DNA from 2 places in the Streptomyces sp. NBC_01689 genome. Region 2 is predicted to be linked to the other one. Evidence: riboswitches for the same ligand, from Rfam matches in the RefSeq annotation. Region 2 holds a riboswitch; the other holds the start of a gene.
The links. Region 2 has a riboswitch for cyclic di-AMP ahead of OG776_RS13405 (M23 family metallopeptidase). Riboswitches for the same ligand answer to the same signal wherever they lie in the genome.

Region 1: another riboswitch for cyclic di-AMP. It lies ahead of OG776_RS10040 (LysM peptidoglycan-binding domain-containing M23 family metallopeptidase); the one in region 2 lies ahead of OG776_RS13405 (M23 family metallopeptidase).

Annotation. Positions count from the first base shown of each region.
Region 1 is NZ_CP109592.1:2,359,604-2,362,803, forward strand. It holds gene OG776_RS10035 (SGNH/GDSL hydrolase family protein) at 1-323, opposite strand, end outside; gene OG776_RS10040 (LysM peptidoglycan-binding domain-containing M23 family metallopeptidase) at 551-1,411, opposite strand; cyclic di-AMP (ydaO/yuaA leader) riboswitch at 1,415-1,573, opposite strand; gene OG776_RS10045 (tyrosine-protein phosphatase) at 1,999-2,796, shown strand; gene OG776_RS10050 (DUF6126 family protein) at 2,873-2,989, opposite strand; gene OG776_RS10055 (helix-turn-helix domain-containing protein) at 3,022-3,200, opposite strand, start outside.
Region 2 is NZ_CP109592.1:3,189,499-3,192,698, reverse strand. It holds gene OG776_RS13410 (M16 family metallopeptidase) at 1-1,013, shown strand, start outside; cyclic di-AMP (ydaO/yuaA leader) riboswitch at 1,249-1,410, shown strand; gene OG776_RS13405 (M23 family metallopeptidase) at 1,424-2,188, shown strand; gene OG776_RS13400 (GntR family transcriptional regulator) at 2,469-3,164, shown strand.

The DNA of each region.
Region 1 (3,200 bases), 830 kb from region 2:
GAGGTGAGGTCGGCGACGGCGCGCTCGAAGCGCTCCGCCACCTCGTCGGGGTCGGTGCCGGGCCGGATGATGTCGTTGCCGCCCGCGCAGAAGGAGACCAGGTCCGGGGCGAGTTCCTTGGCCCTCCCGAGCTGGTCCTCGACGACCTGGTCGAGCAGCTTCCCGCGGACCGCGAGGTTGGTGTAGGTGAAGTCGCCCTCCGGCTGCCGGTCCGCGAGCAGGACCGCGAAACGGTCCGCCCAGCCGACGAAGGCTCCTTCGGGGCCGGGGTCGCCGACGCCTTCGGTGAAGCTGTCCCCCACCGCCACGTACGACCCGATCACCGCTCTGTTGTCACTCTTCGAATCGTCTGCCACGTCGAGCCATGATTCACCTTGGGATGTGAGCTACGCGACCGTAGGAATGGGTTGACGGGTGGTGATATAAGCCACTCATAAAGAATGGCCGAAATCCGGAATAGGGCTTCCCCAGGCGTGGTTGAACAGCCGACACACCGCGGGCCGGACCCCTTGCTTCAAGGGGTCCGGCCCGCGGGACGTGTGGGGGTGCGTCAGCCGACGACGACGCCGTGCGCGCGCAGGTACGCGACCGGGTCCAGGTCCGAGCCGTAGTCCGGTGTCGTGCGGATCTCGAAGTGCAGGTGCGGACCGGTGACGTTGCCGGTCGCGCCGGAGAGGCCGATGCGCTGCCCCACGGTCACGCTCTGCCCCGCCGAGACGGAGAGCGCGGACAGGTGGGCGTACTGCGAGTACCGGCCGTCGGCGTGCTGGATGACGACCTGGTTGCCGTAGGCGCCGCCCCAGCCGGCCGAGACGACCGTGCCCGCGGCGACGGACCTGACCGTGGTGCCGGTCGGGACCACGAAGTCCACACCGGTGTGATAGCCGCTCGACCACATGCTGCCGGGCACCTTGTAGCCGGTGCCGATGGTGGCCCCTTCGACCGGGAGGGTGTACGCCGCGGCGGCGGCCTGGGGAGCCTTGGCGGCGGCCTCGACCGCGGGCCCGACGGAGGTCGGGGTGGCGGTGGACACGGACGAGTGCGTGGTGTCCGGCCCCGCGATCGTCAGCTTCAGACCGGGCCGGATCGCCGCCGGATCGGCGCCCACGACCGCGCGGTTGTCGGCGTAGAGCTTCTTCCAGCCGCCGCTGACGTGCTGACGGTCGGCGATCTTCGCGAGCGTGTCACCGGCCTTCACGACATAGGTCTTCTCCACCGCGGTTCCGGCGGACACGGAGACCGTCGCGATCTTCTGCGCGGCGGACGGGACGGCGGCCGCCGGGGCCGCGGCGTGGGCGCAGACGGCCCCCATCAACGGCAGTGCGAGCGCGGCACCACCGGTGCCGGCCACGGCGATCGAGCGGGGCAGACGCAGGAACTTGGGACGACGGTGCTTACCCTTCGCGGGCATGGCGCATTTCCTCTCCGGCGCCTGCGAGGTGAGCTGTCGGGTGCGGACTGGAGATGTCCGGCCGCGCGACGGCACGGCTGTACCCCTAGCCGTTCCGGAGACCGGAACAGGCGCGATACCTGTGGGTCCCCCGCTCCTGCCGTGTACGGGTGAGTGCGGATTCCGGGCGGCGGCAGGATTGGGCGTCCGTCCGGATTGAGGGCGAACGTAGGCGAGGGACCGGCGCGGCGACAACCGTCCGCGAACCCGGTACGCACCTCTTTCTTGATCGATGCCCTGATTGCCCGTCACCCTCCGTGCACGAAGAGCCCTCCACCCGGGTCCCCGCCCGGCCGCACGGGCGCACCGGAAATCGGATGCCGCAACGCATCGTCACATGTATGACGCTGCTCACGCACGTCACCCCATGAGTGCATATTCCAGGGCCAGTTCCATCACATCCGACAGATTGCACATATGGGACCTATGGGTGATATCAACCCTGTGGACAACTCATTGCCCCAGGAACCCATGTCGTATCGTCGAGAGGCGATTCCCGTCGGCGGGCGACGACGAGCGGTGCCGACGGACCTATGGGAGGAGCCCCCGTGACGCAGCAGGTCCCGTCGACCGAGCCCGAACTGACCGGCGTGCGCAACTTCCGGGACGTGGGCGGCCTGCCCACCGTGGACGGCCGGCGGGTGCGGCCCGGGCGGCTGTTCCGCAGCGGTCACCTCGCGCACGCCACGCCGGAGGACACCGCGTTCCTCTCCTCCCTCGGGCTGCACACCGTCTTCGACTTCCGCAACGCCTCGGACCAGAAGCTGGAGGGGCCGGACGTCGAGCTTCCGGGTGTGCGGAACGTGAATCTGCCGCTGACCGACCCGGCCGACGGCAGCGAGTTCTGGAAGATGGTCCGCGACGGCGAGCTGGACCAGCTCCGCGCCCACCTCGGCAACGGCGGAGCGGCGGCCCGGATGATCGGCTCGTACCGCGCGATCATCACCGAGCGGACCGCCGAGCACACCCAGGTGCTGCACGCCCTGGCCGAGGACAGCGTGCCCGCGCTGATGCACTGCGCGGCGGGCAAGGACCGCGCGGGCCTGTCCATAGCCGTGACGCTCCTCGCCGTGGGCGTCGAGCGCGACGCGATCGTCGCCGACTACCTGGAGTCGAACGCCCGGCACCGCCGCTACAAGGTCCACCGCAACGGCACCTCCGACGCGGCCCGCTCCCCCGAGGTCATGGAGCTGCTCAGCCCGCTGTTCGACGCGCGGGTCGAATATCTGACGGCGGCCTTCGAGACGATCGAGGAGACCTGGGGCGGTGTCGACGGCTATCTGGAGAAGGCCCTGCGCCTGACCCCGGAGCTGCGCGACCGGCTGCGCGAGCGCCTCCTCGACTGACGTCGGCGCCCGTACGTACGGCCGCGCCCGTACAGCCATGTGGACACGGCCGTACGGGCACGGGTCGGTCCCGGCTCTACTGGTTCTGCGCTCCCAGCGTGAACAGCAGGTAGATGAAGGCCGCGAAGAGGTGGCCGACAGCGACGTAGATGATCAGCCGCACCCACAGCGCACGGGGGAACTTGTCCTCCATGGACCGCCGGGGGCCGGGCTCCGTGGGTTCCGTCATGACGTCTCTCCCAGGGTCGGGTGCGCCGCCGCCGGGCCGAGGCACAGCGCGGCGGCGGGGCTCTGCAGCAGGGTGTGTACGAAGAGGAGATCGGCCCCCGCCTGGTCGGCGGCGGCTATCCGGTGCGGGGTCAACGAGTCGAAGTGCGCGCTGTCCCCGGGCGCCAGGACCTGCG
Region 2 (3,200 bases):
TCGCCGACGCCCTGCGGGCACCGGCGTTCGCCGAGAGCGAGATCGAGCGGCTGGTGCGCAACCGGCTCGACGAGATCCCGCACGAGAGCGCCAACCCGGCCCGCCGCGCGGCCAAGGAGCTCTCCAGGGAGCTGTTCCCGGCCGGCTCGCGGATGTCCCGTCCCCGGCAGGGCACGGAGGAGACCGTCCAGAAGATCGACGCGGCGGGTGTCCGCGCCTTCTACGACCGGCACGTGCGGCCGGCGACGTCCACCGCCGTCATCGTCGGCGACCTCACCGGCGTGGACCTCGACGGGCTGCTCGCCGAGACGCTCGGCGCCTGGACCGGTTCCACCGGCGAACCGCGCCCGGTGCCGCCGGTCACCGCCGACGACACCGGACGGGTGGTCATCGTGGACCGCCCCGGCGCGGTCCAGACGCAGTTGCTGATCGGCCGGGTCGGCTCGGACCGGCACGACCGGGTGTGGCCGGCCCAGGTGCTCGGCACGTACTGCCTCGGCGGCACCCTCACCTCGCGGCTGGACCGGGTGCTGCGCGAGGAGAAGGGCTACACCTACGGGGTGCGGGCGTTCGGCCAGGTGATGCGTTCCGCCCCGGACGGCACGGGCATCGCGATGCTCGCCATCAGCGGTTCCGTGGACACCCCGAACACCGGGCCGGCGCTGGACGACCTCTGGAAGGTGCTGCGCACCCTCGCCGCGGACGGTCTGACGGACGCCGAACGGGACGTCGCCGTGCAGAACCTCGTGGGTGTGGCGCCTCTCAAGTTCGAGACCGCCGCGGCCGTCGCGGGCACGCTCGCCGACCAGGTCGAGCAGTACCTGCCCGACGACTACCAGGCGACGCTGTATCAGCAGCTCGCCGCGACCGGCACGGTGGAGGCCACCGCGGCCGCGGTGAACGCCTTCCCGGTGGACCGTCTGGTCACCGTCCTGGTGGGCGACGCCGCGCAGATCGAGGAGCCCGTCAAGGACCTCGGCATCGGTGAAGTGACCGTCGTGGCCGCTGAGTAGCGGCGCGGCACGAGGCGCGGCGGACGACGCGACTCCAGGGGCCCGGGTGACCGAAGAGTCACCCGGGCCCCCTTTTGCCCCGACAACACCCTCCATTTGTCCGTATTGGCAGGGAGGTTGCCTTTACGCCCTGTGGCATGCACTACAAAAACCGTGTTCCGTTTGTCGATCGAAAGACGGCCCCCTTAGCGTCGGTCCGGCTGTTCGTCAGGCAGTGCGCCGCGTCCGCGGCACCGGACAGTCATCGCCGAGTCCCCGTACGGCGCGAGCCAGGGGAGCCGGGGACCCGTACGCAGTCCCTGGGGTGAATCGGGCCTCCTCCCCGTGAGGACTTCCGTAGGAGACCTTCCTGCTCCGAACCCGTCAGCTAACCCGGTAGGCGAGAGGGAAGGAAAGGACCGAGCCCCTACATGGCGTTCACCTGTGGCCCCGGGAAACACCGTCGGCCGAGCCGCGTGAAGCGCACCACCTCGAACGCCGTCGGCGTCGCGGCGCTCACCACCACCGGTGTCATCGGCACCCTGGCCGCTCCGGCCCTGGCCGCGGACAGCTCCGTCGAGCAGACCGGGCTGACCCAGGCCGTCACCATGGGCGACACCGTCGCCGTCCAGATCGACGCGCAGGCCGCCGCGCAGCAGCGGGCCGCCGACGAGGCCGCGGCCCGCCGGAAGGCCGAACAGGCCGCGCGCAAGCGGGCCGTCGAGGAGGCGAAGAAGGAGCGCGAGGCCAAGGAGCGCGCCGCCCGCGCCGCCGAGCGCAAGCGTCTCAACACCTTCGTCCTGCCGATCCCCGGCTCGTACGTCTCCACGGGCTACAAGGCCGGCGGCAGCCTCTGGTCCTCCGGCAGTCACACCGGTGTCGACTTCCACGCCGCGTCCGGCACCCCGGTTCACGCGGTCGGCGCGGGCACGGTGGTCACGGCGGGCTGGGGCGGCGCCTACGGCAACCAGATCGTCCTGCGGATGCACGACGGCACGTACACGATGTACGGCCACCTGTCGTCCATCGAGGTCTCCGTCGGCCAGACCGTCACGCCCGGCGGCCGGCTGGGCCTCTCCGGTGCCACCGGGAACACCACCGGCCCGCACCTCCACTTCGAGGCGCGCACCACGGCGGAGTACGGCTCCGACATCGACCCGGTCGCCTACCTCCGCTCGCACGGCGTGAACGTCTGACCCGTCGCGCCCGTACGGCCGACGCCCGGCGTCCGTGCGTCCGGCATGCCCCCGCTGTCCGTACCACCGGCGCGAGGCGTCCGTACGTTCACACGTCCGGTGTCCGTACGTCCGAAGCCCCGGCTCGCCCGAGCCGGGGCTTCGGCGTTTCGAACTGCTGTCTGTCCAAAAAATATCCATGATTCCGGCCCGCCGTCGGAAATTCCGGTCCGCTGCAATAGAGTCGCCGAAAGAGCGTCGATCGACCGCGTTTCGCGGGGATTAAGGCGGAGGTCCGGTCATGCGCATTCCCGCGCACTCGGTATGCACGGCGATCCGCGACGACATCGTCGCGGGTGTCTACGAGCGCGGCGGCCGGCTCACCGAGGAACTGCTCGCGCGCCGCTACGGCGTCTCGCGCGTCCCGGTGCGCGAGGCGCTGCGCACCCTGGAGGCCGAGGGGTTCGTCGTCACCCGCCGGCACGCGGGCGCGTGTGTGGCGGAGCCCACCGAGCAGGAGGCCGCGGACCTGCTGGAGATGCGCATGCTGCTGGAGCCGCTGGGCGCCTTCCGGGCCGCCCAGCGGCGCACCGAGGCCCACCTCAAGGTGCTGCGTGGCCTGGTCAGGCTGGGCCAGGAGCGCTCCAGGAAGGGCAACAGCGAGGATCTGCGCTCCCTGGGCGGCTGGTTCCACGAGACGCTCGCACAGGCCTCCGGGAGCCCCGCGCTCACCTCCACGCTGGCCCAGCTGCGGCACAAGATCGCCTGGATGTACACGGTCGAGGCGCCCGCCGACCCGGTGGAGTCCTGGGCCGAGCACGGCGGCATCGTGGACGCGGTGGCGCGCGGCGACGGCGAACGGGCCCGGGCCGTCACGGTGCTGCACACCGAGCGCGCCACGGCCGCGCACCGGCTCAGGTTCCCCGGCGGGGGAGAGCGCCCGGACCGTGTGAGGACTTCGCAACATCCCGTAAACATGACGGGCCTGCGTCATTAACACGGGGGCCGTATACAAAGAGAGGTAATTCGCGGG